Regions from separate parts of the Pseudoalteromonas sp. A3 genome, predicted to be linked through region 2. Evidence: riboswitches for the same ligand, from Rfam matches in the RefSeq annotation. Region 2 holds a riboswitch; the other holds the start of a gene.

Region 1 (4,425 bases), on a different contig from region 2:
TTGTGCCATACATCTACAAATTCTGTTATTCTTTGATTATTGTGAATTAAACCATATTTAATGCCAACTGAGTAATAAAATTGCTTTTGGCATAAATAAGCGCTGTTAACCGCTCATAATTACAGCACTCACTTATTTTAAGCGCGTATGACTAACCACTTTTTTAAAAACACCCTAAGTATTGCTCCCTCTTTTTATAGCGATTTATCCCCTAGCAACAATACTATTTTAGTGTTTAATGCCAACACACTAAATGTAGAACACCTTGATTTAACCCAATACCTAAGCCCATTTGAGCTAAGCGTTATAAATCGCCGTAAACGCATGCAAGCAAAGCAAGAATATGTAGCATCGCGCATATTACTAAAGCAACTTGCAAAGCATACTCAGCCCCAATACGCACACATACCGCTTAATAAAATGAGCACCCACTTTAATGAAAAATGCTCAAAACTGCAGCTCCATATAAACCACACCGTTATAAATACCTGTATTTCGCACTCGCATGGCTTAGTTGGCGTTGCACTTAATGTTACTAAGGCGGAGTTTGGCTTTGATATTGAAAAAATAAACTTAAAACGCCCATTCGAAAAACTCGCTAAGCATTTTTATCATAAGGCTGAAATTGCCTTAATTACCGCCCCTTTGGCTATAAAAGAGCAAGCTCAGAGCTTTTTTAGAATTTGGACCTTAAAAGAGGCACTCGCTAAAGCAACTAGCCGCCCAATAGCGCAATTGCTTAGCCCAAATGTATTTGATGAATTTTCTTTGTTAAACCTTACAGCATCGAGTAACACCATAACGGTTGCCAATGAGGAGTTTGATATAAGCGTGGCGCATAAAAAAAGCACCGACTGGCGGTGCTTTATACTTAATAACTTGGATACTTAATAACTTGGCTTTAAAAGCTTAAGCAGCGCTTTCTAATAAGCGGCTGTGTATTGCTTGTACCACGGTATCTGACTCGCTTTGCTCTACTAAAAAGCATAAGTTGTGCTTGCTTGCACCATGACAAATTAATCGAATATTAAACTCTTTTAATACGTTCATTAGGTTCATTTCGTGCTGGCGTAGCTGTATTTCAGAGCCTATAAGCGCCACTAAGGTTAAGTTGTTTTCAACCGATACATGACAAAATTCGGCCAATTTATCTAAACACGCTTGCTCAAGCTCAGGTCGCGAGGCATTAGGCGCGTTATCGAGCGTAATGGCAACACTAATTTCTGAGGTAGTAACTAAGTCTACCGATATATTAAATTCACTCAAAATGGTAAATACACGGGCCAAAAAGCCACTTGCTAATAACATTTCTGGGCTTTTAAGGGTTAGCAATATTTGGTTTTTACGCTGCGTAACGGCACGAATACCTGGCTGCTGCGATTTTTCACGCTCAATCCACGTTCCTCCGCGCTCTGGCTCGCGGCTAGAGCCTACAAATACATTAATATGGCTACGGCTTGCTGGTAAAATAGTTGCAGGGTGCAATACTTTTGCGCCAAATGTCGCCATTTCTGCGGCTTCATCAAAGCTTAAACGAGCAATTGGCGTTGCCTTAGCGCATAAACGTGGGTCGGTGCTAAAAATACCCACTACATCGGTCCAAATGTGTACACTTTTAGCGTTAATAGCCTCTGCTAATAACGCAGCGCTGTAGTCAGAGCCACCACGGCCAAGCGTTGTGGTTTGGCCAAATTCATCACTACCAATAAACCCTTGTGTAACTATTACTTGCTCATCTAATAACGGAATTAACAGATTTTTAGCCGCTTGTGCAGTGGCCGCAACATCGGGCGTTGCTTTACCAAATTGGCTGTCGGTTTTAAGCACTTTGCGTACATCAAACCTATCTGCATTTAAGCCTTTTAAGCGCAGCACTTGAGCAAATAAATAAGACGATAAACGTTCGCCAAAGCTAAGCAGCTCATCGTGTTGTTGATCAGTGGTGAGTGTTTCAAGGGCTAACGTTTGAAACGCTTTTAACGTCTCGTTAAAACCCACCGCTAAATCGGCATCAAGCGACAGCTCATCTAAAATAGCCTGTTGAATAGCCAATACGCCATCTATGTGTGCTTGGCGCTGCTCTTTACTAAGGTCGGGTTTGCACAGTGCAACTAAGTGGTTAGTTACGCCGGCACTGGCGCTCACAGCTACAATACGTACGCTTTTATCTGCAACAATAATTTCGCTGCAGCGACTCATCGCTTCAAAGTTTGCAACACTGGTTCCGCCAAATTTGGCAACGATGTAATCTGATTTTGCGCCTGATACTGTTTGTGGCACTGATTGGGTAGTCATTTCGTCTCCTTTCGCGGTATCCAAACCGCTAAAAAACAAGAAGAACTTGGCAAAGGAATGCAAATAAGATGTGTCCACTGCCAGAAGCTCTCCACCTAAGTTGGTGACAGTTTTGGGGATTCAGCCCCATAAACCGAAAAACACGGTTGACGTAACCTTGTTTTCCTCGGCGAGTACTTCCCTCTTTAATGGTTATGGGCGTTCGTCACCTACCATTAAATACCTAAGTATCGCACCTCTTCTGAATGTTGTATTAACCTGTGGCTAATAAAACAAAACCCCACTGTGTAGCGGGGCTTTGAAAGTTATCGTTTAGACGTCTAGCTGTCAAGGTGTTTTAGTTAATATAACGCGAATAATTTAGCCCGGGTTTACATTGCTGGCTACTTTTACAGCGCTTAATGTAACTCGCCTGTACGCCAGCTAAAAAAATGTGTAAATTAAGCCAGTTAATAACGAGTACTTTTTATTATAAAAATATAAAAACTACGCTCTGCTTTAAGTGTAGTTAACTCATTACTAGGATGTATCACCGCATTATGATCCCAGCTAAAAAGCTGCTTAATACCCTTAGCGAACACTGGGGTGTTTTAGAGCTATTATTTAAACGTTTTAAAATGGCCGACTTTAGCCTCAAAGACGTGCAAAACGCCATTAAGCAAAAACAGCCCACGTGGACAAACGAGCGCATATACAAAGAAACAAATCGTTTGCTCAATCAAGATATACTTATTCCATTGGCTAAATCATCCCAGCTTGAAATAAACCGCGCCATTGCCGATTTTGCGACCTTTTTATTACAAGAAGAACACCTAGGTTTAGCACAAGAAATTAGCGTTTTGGTTGATGATTTAGCACGCCTAGGAAACCGATTAGATAATGCCGGCGAAATAGAAGACTTTGACGATTTACGCCGCTACAGCCGCATTATGGATGATCGGGTACGTAAAATAATGAAGCTTTACGCGCACAACGAAAACGCTATTTTAAACATTGTTGAGCAAGCTAAATCTGATCACGCGGTGCAATCTTTGCAAAAGCGCTACAAAGCGGTAATAGAAGCCTTTGATGAATACATAGAGCCGATGCTTGAAATGGTCGATATTCGCGGTGACTTTCATGCCTGTTTTACACTTATTGAGCAACAAATAAGTAAGCAAATAGAGCACATTGAACGCTCAGGCAAAGCCTACAGCGACAAACGTATGCTTGAGCAATTGCGTACTCGTATACTCGAAATGCATTTAGTTGGCCGAGAAAGCTTACGCAAAAGTGCCGATATGCTTATGCCACTGCGCGAAGAGCTACGCCGTAATAACCTAATTACCCGCCAGGCAGCAAAAGTGCTTGGCCTTGTGCGTAAAAATGGCGTAGACAACATGCTAAGCGCGGTACAACCAAATTTTGTAAGCGATGCGCAGCGTTATTCGCTTGGCCAGCAGCGTCATATAGTTGCCTATATGGCAAGCTTGGTAGAATTTGAACACGAAGAATACCAGCTCCCAGAGCAACAAGACGTGCCGGCATTTGTTACGCCAAACATTCCTGATTACCACGATGTTAAAACAAGCTTTGCAAAACGCTTTAATAAAAAACGTAAAAAGCCCCAGCCATTACTGCAATTTTTAGATGAAAGCTACCCAGAATTAGACGCCGACGAAATGCTATTTTTATATCAAAAACTAGTCAGCGACAGTGAAATTCACATTAGCCAAAGCGATGAAAAAACACGCGTAAAAATTGCCGGCCAGCATTTTTCGTTATACCCATTTAATTCTGCGCCTCAGCCAGATACACAGGCAGACGAGTAACACATGACACATATAAACTTAGACGAGCTTACGCACCTACAAGCCATTAATAAAAAATTAGGTGCGGGTTACCATATTTGCGAACAAGACAACGTAATGTGGCAAGAGCTTGACCAGCACATAGAATCTTATAGCGCCTTATTTAGCGCCCTTGGCCACGATTTAAAACACGATAGCCGCGGCTTTTACTACTTTGCCAGCGACGAAAGCACGCCAAACATGGGGAAAATATCCCGTGCTATAGCACTGACTATTTACATTTTAATTGAGCATTTTGCCAATACGGGTAAAGACCCAATGCGTGCCCTATTTGATGAAG
Region 2 (4,425 bases):
ACGCACGCCGCGCTCAATAAAGTGTTTAATTTGTTTAGGGCTCTTTGCAGGCCCTGTGTTGAGCACGCGCTGTGAACTAATACCTTGTGCAAGGACTTGTTCAAGCTCACCTTTACTTGCTACGTCAAAGTTAAATCCGGCGCTGTCTAGGCATTGAATAACCTTAGAAAGCGGATTGGCTTTTACCGCATACCAAAGCTTTACATCGGTTTGCGCAACTAAACGGGTAAGGTGTGCGTTTAGTTTGTCTAAGTCGTAAACAAAAAAAGGTGTATCAAGTTGCTGAGTAAGTGTATTTACGGCGGCCTTGATAGGCGTGCTCAAAAAGCTCATTATCGTAAAACCTCTTCTAGCAATAACGATGCATCGCTTTGCTCGTCGCGGTATTTAACAATGAGTGCACACGACATGCTTAGGCCTTGCTCACGAGCCCATTCGTTAGACGCAGGGCGAGAACCTGGTATTACAATAGCGTACTGTGGAATTGGCTCGCCTTTATCTAGCTGGCGCTCGTTAACACAGTCGTAAACCGGAATAGTTGCAGATAAACGCACACCTGGGGCAAGTACCGCGCCTTTTTTAACCACTACGCCTTCAACAATGACACAACCTGCGCCAATAAACGCATCGTCTTCAACCACGACTGGGCTTGCCCCAATTGGCTCAAGTACACCACCAAGTTGCACAGCTGCGCTTAAATGCACATTTTTACCAACTTGTGCACACGAACCCACTAATGCGTGGCTATCAACCATAGTGCCTTCGTCGATGTATGCGCCAATATTTACGTACGCTGGTGGCATAATAATAGTGCCTTTAGCTACGTAGGCACCGCGGCGAACACTGGTGCCACCTGGTACCATACGCACGCCATCGTCAGTGCTAAATTCTTGTGGTGCAAGGTTGTGCTTATCAACAAACCCGCCTGCAAACTCGGTGTTAGTGCCATTTTTAAAGGCTTCTAAAATGCCTTGTTTTACTTCTACGTTAGCTTCCCATTGGCCGCTTTCGTTTTGTGATGCTGCGCGTACTGCGCCCGATTCTAAATTATTTAGTAGTTCTAACCAGCTCATTATAAAAACCTGTGTTTAATGCCAAGATAAAATGGTGTCGTTTGCAGTGGTAATGCAATCGGTTTGCGTTAACTCAAGATGCGTTAAAGGTGGACGCAACAGTGGGCTATTTAAACGCCCTTGCTGGTGCATTAGCACTTTAACGGGAATAGGGTTTGCTACAGCAAATAGGCTATTAATAGCGCGAGTCCACTGAGCAAATAAATTGGGGTGTTGACCGCTTAGGCTGCGCTTTACAAATTCGTGTGTTTGCAAAGGCCATGCATTGGCCGCAACCGAAACTAAGCCTTTTGCACCTGCTTGGGCAAAGTAGGGCATAAGTGCATCGTCGCCACTGTATAGCGCTAAATTAGGCGCGGCTTGTCGGTATGCTTCAAATTGGGTGATGTTGCCACTGGCTTCTTTTAAAGCCCACAGTTTTGGGTGCGCTTTTAAGTTTTCAATGGTTTCGATAGGAATGCTTACACCGCTGCGCCCAGGTACGTTGTATAACATACACGGATGCGCGCTTTCGTTTAATAAGCTTTCGTACCAATGTGTTTGACCTACAGCCCCTGGTTTTGCATAAAGAGGTGAGCCTAATAAGTAGCTGTGAATAGGTAATTGGTTACAGTAGCTAACCCATTCTTTTTGTTGGGCCAAGTTACTACCACCAACAGCAACCATAAGCGGTACACTGGGTTTTAATTGGCACACGTGCTCAACAATGCCTTGCTGCTCTTTAAGCGTAAGGGCTAAGCCTTCACCTGTGCTACCGAGCAGTAAAATACCGTTGTGTGCCGCTTCTTGTTCGCTAACAAGTGTTGTGAGCGTGTCGTAGTCAACATTACCTTGTTGATCAAACGGCGTAACAAGCGCTGTCCACAGTGCGTAGTCGTCTAAATTGAAGTTGTGAATCATCTCTTACGAACCTATAAGGTGTTCGAGATATTAAGGAGGCTGTATGATGTGAGCCGCATTAACGTCGTTCGAACAGTATTCGAAGAGCGAATGGGCTTAAAATAATAGGGCGCACGGCCTTATTATTTAAGACCAGAAGCTCTCCACCAAACTAATAAGCTGCTCTAAAACAGCTATTGGTGACAGTCGCTAGGATTCAACCTAGTCGCCCGAAGTAATTGCTTCGCAAAAGCGTTTACCTCTCGGCGGTATTCCCCTCACATATGCTCACTGGAGTTTGCGCTCCTAACATACGCTACCTGAATAACGCACCTCTTCTAGCCCTTTGTATTTTGTTTAACCGCAAAAGGTTTAACAAAATACAATTTAAATAGGGTAATTGCGGCGATTAAAACATTTTAGCCGTCTAGGTGTCAAGTTGCAGGATACAGATTAGTTCATCGAAAATGCGGGTGGTTACGTATTAGCTGCTTTTCTCGTAAACTAACCCTATGAGCAGTGATGAGGTATTTAATAAGTATGGAAAAATTTAGCGATATTTATAAGCGAGCAGTAGAGCGAAAAGGTTCTGAAAAAATGCTTAAGTTATTACTCGCAAAACCCTTATCTAAAAAAGCATTAAGCGCATTAAGTGACGACGACTGGCTTGAAGAGTTTACCCGTAAAGTATTTCAAAGCGGGTTTTACTGGTCGGTAATAAACAGTAAATGGCCAGGTTTTAGAGAGGTTTTTTGGCAGTTTAGTGTTGATAAATTACTTATGATGCCGCCCGATATGCTCGAGCAAAAAGCAACTGATGAGCGTATTATTCGTAATTATAAAAAGGTAAAAACAATTCCTGAAAATGCCTACATGATCCACGAAATAGCTCAGCAACATGGCAGTTTTAGCAAGTTTGTAGCTAACTGGCCAAGCGATGACATTATTGGCTTATGGGCATATTTAAAAAAACACGGCGCCCGTTTGGGTGGAAATACTGGCCCGTATGCCTTAAGAGCGCTTGGTAAAGATACTTTTTTACTTTCGCGAGATGTAGAAAGTTACCTAAGAGCGCACAAAATTATAGATGGCGGCCTGCAAACTAAAAAATCACTCACTGCCGCACAGGCGTTTTTTAACGAAATGCAAAAGCAAAGTGGTTTGAGCCTGCAAGAACTTAGCTTAATTGTGGCTTACAGCGTGGGCGACAATCGCGTAGGCATAAGCCAACAGACAGAGGATTAACCATGAAACTAGTGCCAAGATACACAGACATAGCAGATAACTTTGCAATAGAGGATCAACCTTCAAGCGTTGCTGCCCCGCAATTGCTGCTGTGGAACGAAGCGTTAGCACAGCAGTTTAATATTGATGTTGAGCCTGCGCTGCGGGCCAGTACTTTTGCTGGTAACGAGCCGCAACCGGTAAATGCTGTAGCGCTTTGCTATTCTGGGCATCAGTTTGGGCACTTTTCGCCGCGCTTGGGTGATGGGCGAGCGCACTTACTGGGTGCTATCAGCGATGATAAAAATCAGCTGTGGGATATTCAGTTAAAAGGCTCAGGCGCCACGCCTTTTTCAAGAGGAGGCGATGGGCGATGCGCATTAGGCCCCGCTATTCGCGAGTATATTATGAGCGAAGCTATGCACGGCTTAGGGATTAAAACCACGCGGTGTTTGGCTGTTGTAGGCACAGGCGAAGCTGTTTATCGTAATCCGCCGCAACCAGGCGCAATTGTTACCCGCTTAGCAAGTAGCCATATTCGCGTTGGCTCGTTTCAGTATTTAGCAACTCAAGGTGATGTAGAGGGATTAAAAAAATTAGCTGATGTAGCCATTGAACGCCATTACCCAAGTATTAAATTAACTGGGGCTCAGCGCTATTTAGACTTTTTAGCAGCCGTTATAAATAGTCAGCTAGCGCTGGTTATTAGCTGGATGCGAGTAGGCTTTATTCATGGCGTTATGAATACTGATAATACCTTGATAAGCGGCGAAACTATCGACTACGGCCCGTGTGCAATGATGAATACCTTTGATTTTGATACAGTGTTTAGCTCAATTGATAAGCAAGGTCGCTATGCCTATGGTAATCAGCCAAATATTGTAAGTTGGAACTGCGCGCGTTTAGCCGAGAGCTTAATACCACTTATAGATGAAGATGACGAACAAGCTGTAAGTTTAATGACGCCGCTAATTAATCAGTTTTCTACGTTATTTAACGCGCAATATAATCAAATGTGGGCACAAAAATTAGGCTTAGCAGGTTATAAAGAAGACGATGTAGAGCTTGTAAGTAAGTTATTATTGTTATTTCAAGAGCATAAGCTCGATTACACCAACACCTTTGATGCCTTAACCGAGTCACTAAAGGGTGGCAAAGTGCCAGATGAATTAACGCAATGGGCCCAGTTATGGCAAAAAAGATGTGATGAAAACAGCTATAACCTAATGAGAGCGGCTAACCCAAGGGT

The links. A riboswitch is a leader RNA that binds a small molecule or an ion and turns the genes downstream of it on or off. The one in region 2 is predicted to bind lysine.
Region 1: linked by a shared signal. The riboswitch ahead of lysC (lysine-sensitive aspartokinase 3) and the one ahead of dapA (4-hydroxy-tetrahydrodipicolinate synthase) in region 2 are both predicted to bind lysine.

The regions. Positions count from the first base shown of each region.
Region 1 is NZ_JAPCKL010000001.1:3,970-8,394, reverse strand. It holds gene OIZ54_RS00035 (sodium-dependent transporter) at 1-9, opposite strand, end outside; gene OIZ54_RS00030 (4'-phosphopantetheinyl transferase family protein) at 148-891, shown strand; gene lysC (lysine-sensitive aspartokinase 3) at 910-2,295, opposite strand; lysine riboswitch at 2,372-2,544, opposite strand; gene OIZ54_RS00020 (hypothetical protein) at 2,835-4,106, shown strand; gene OIZ54_RS00015 (condensin complex protein MksE) at 4,110-4,425, shown strand, end outside.
Region 2 is NZ_JAPCKL010000011.1:71,458-75,882, reverse strand. It holds gene OIZ54_RS16385 (PLP-dependent decarboxylase) at 1-333, opposite strand, end outside; gene OIZ54_RS16380 (2,3,4,5-tetrahydropyridine-2,6-dicarboxylate N-succinyltransferase) at 333-1,073, opposite strand; gene dapA (4-hydroxy-tetrahydrodipicolinate synthase) at 1,089-1,973, opposite strand; lysine riboswitch at 2,102-2,298, opposite strand; gene OIZ54_RS16370 (DNA-3-methyladenine glycosylase I) at 2,493-3,197, shown strand; gene OIZ54_RS16365 (protein adenylyltransferase SelO) at 3,200-4,425, shown strand, end outside.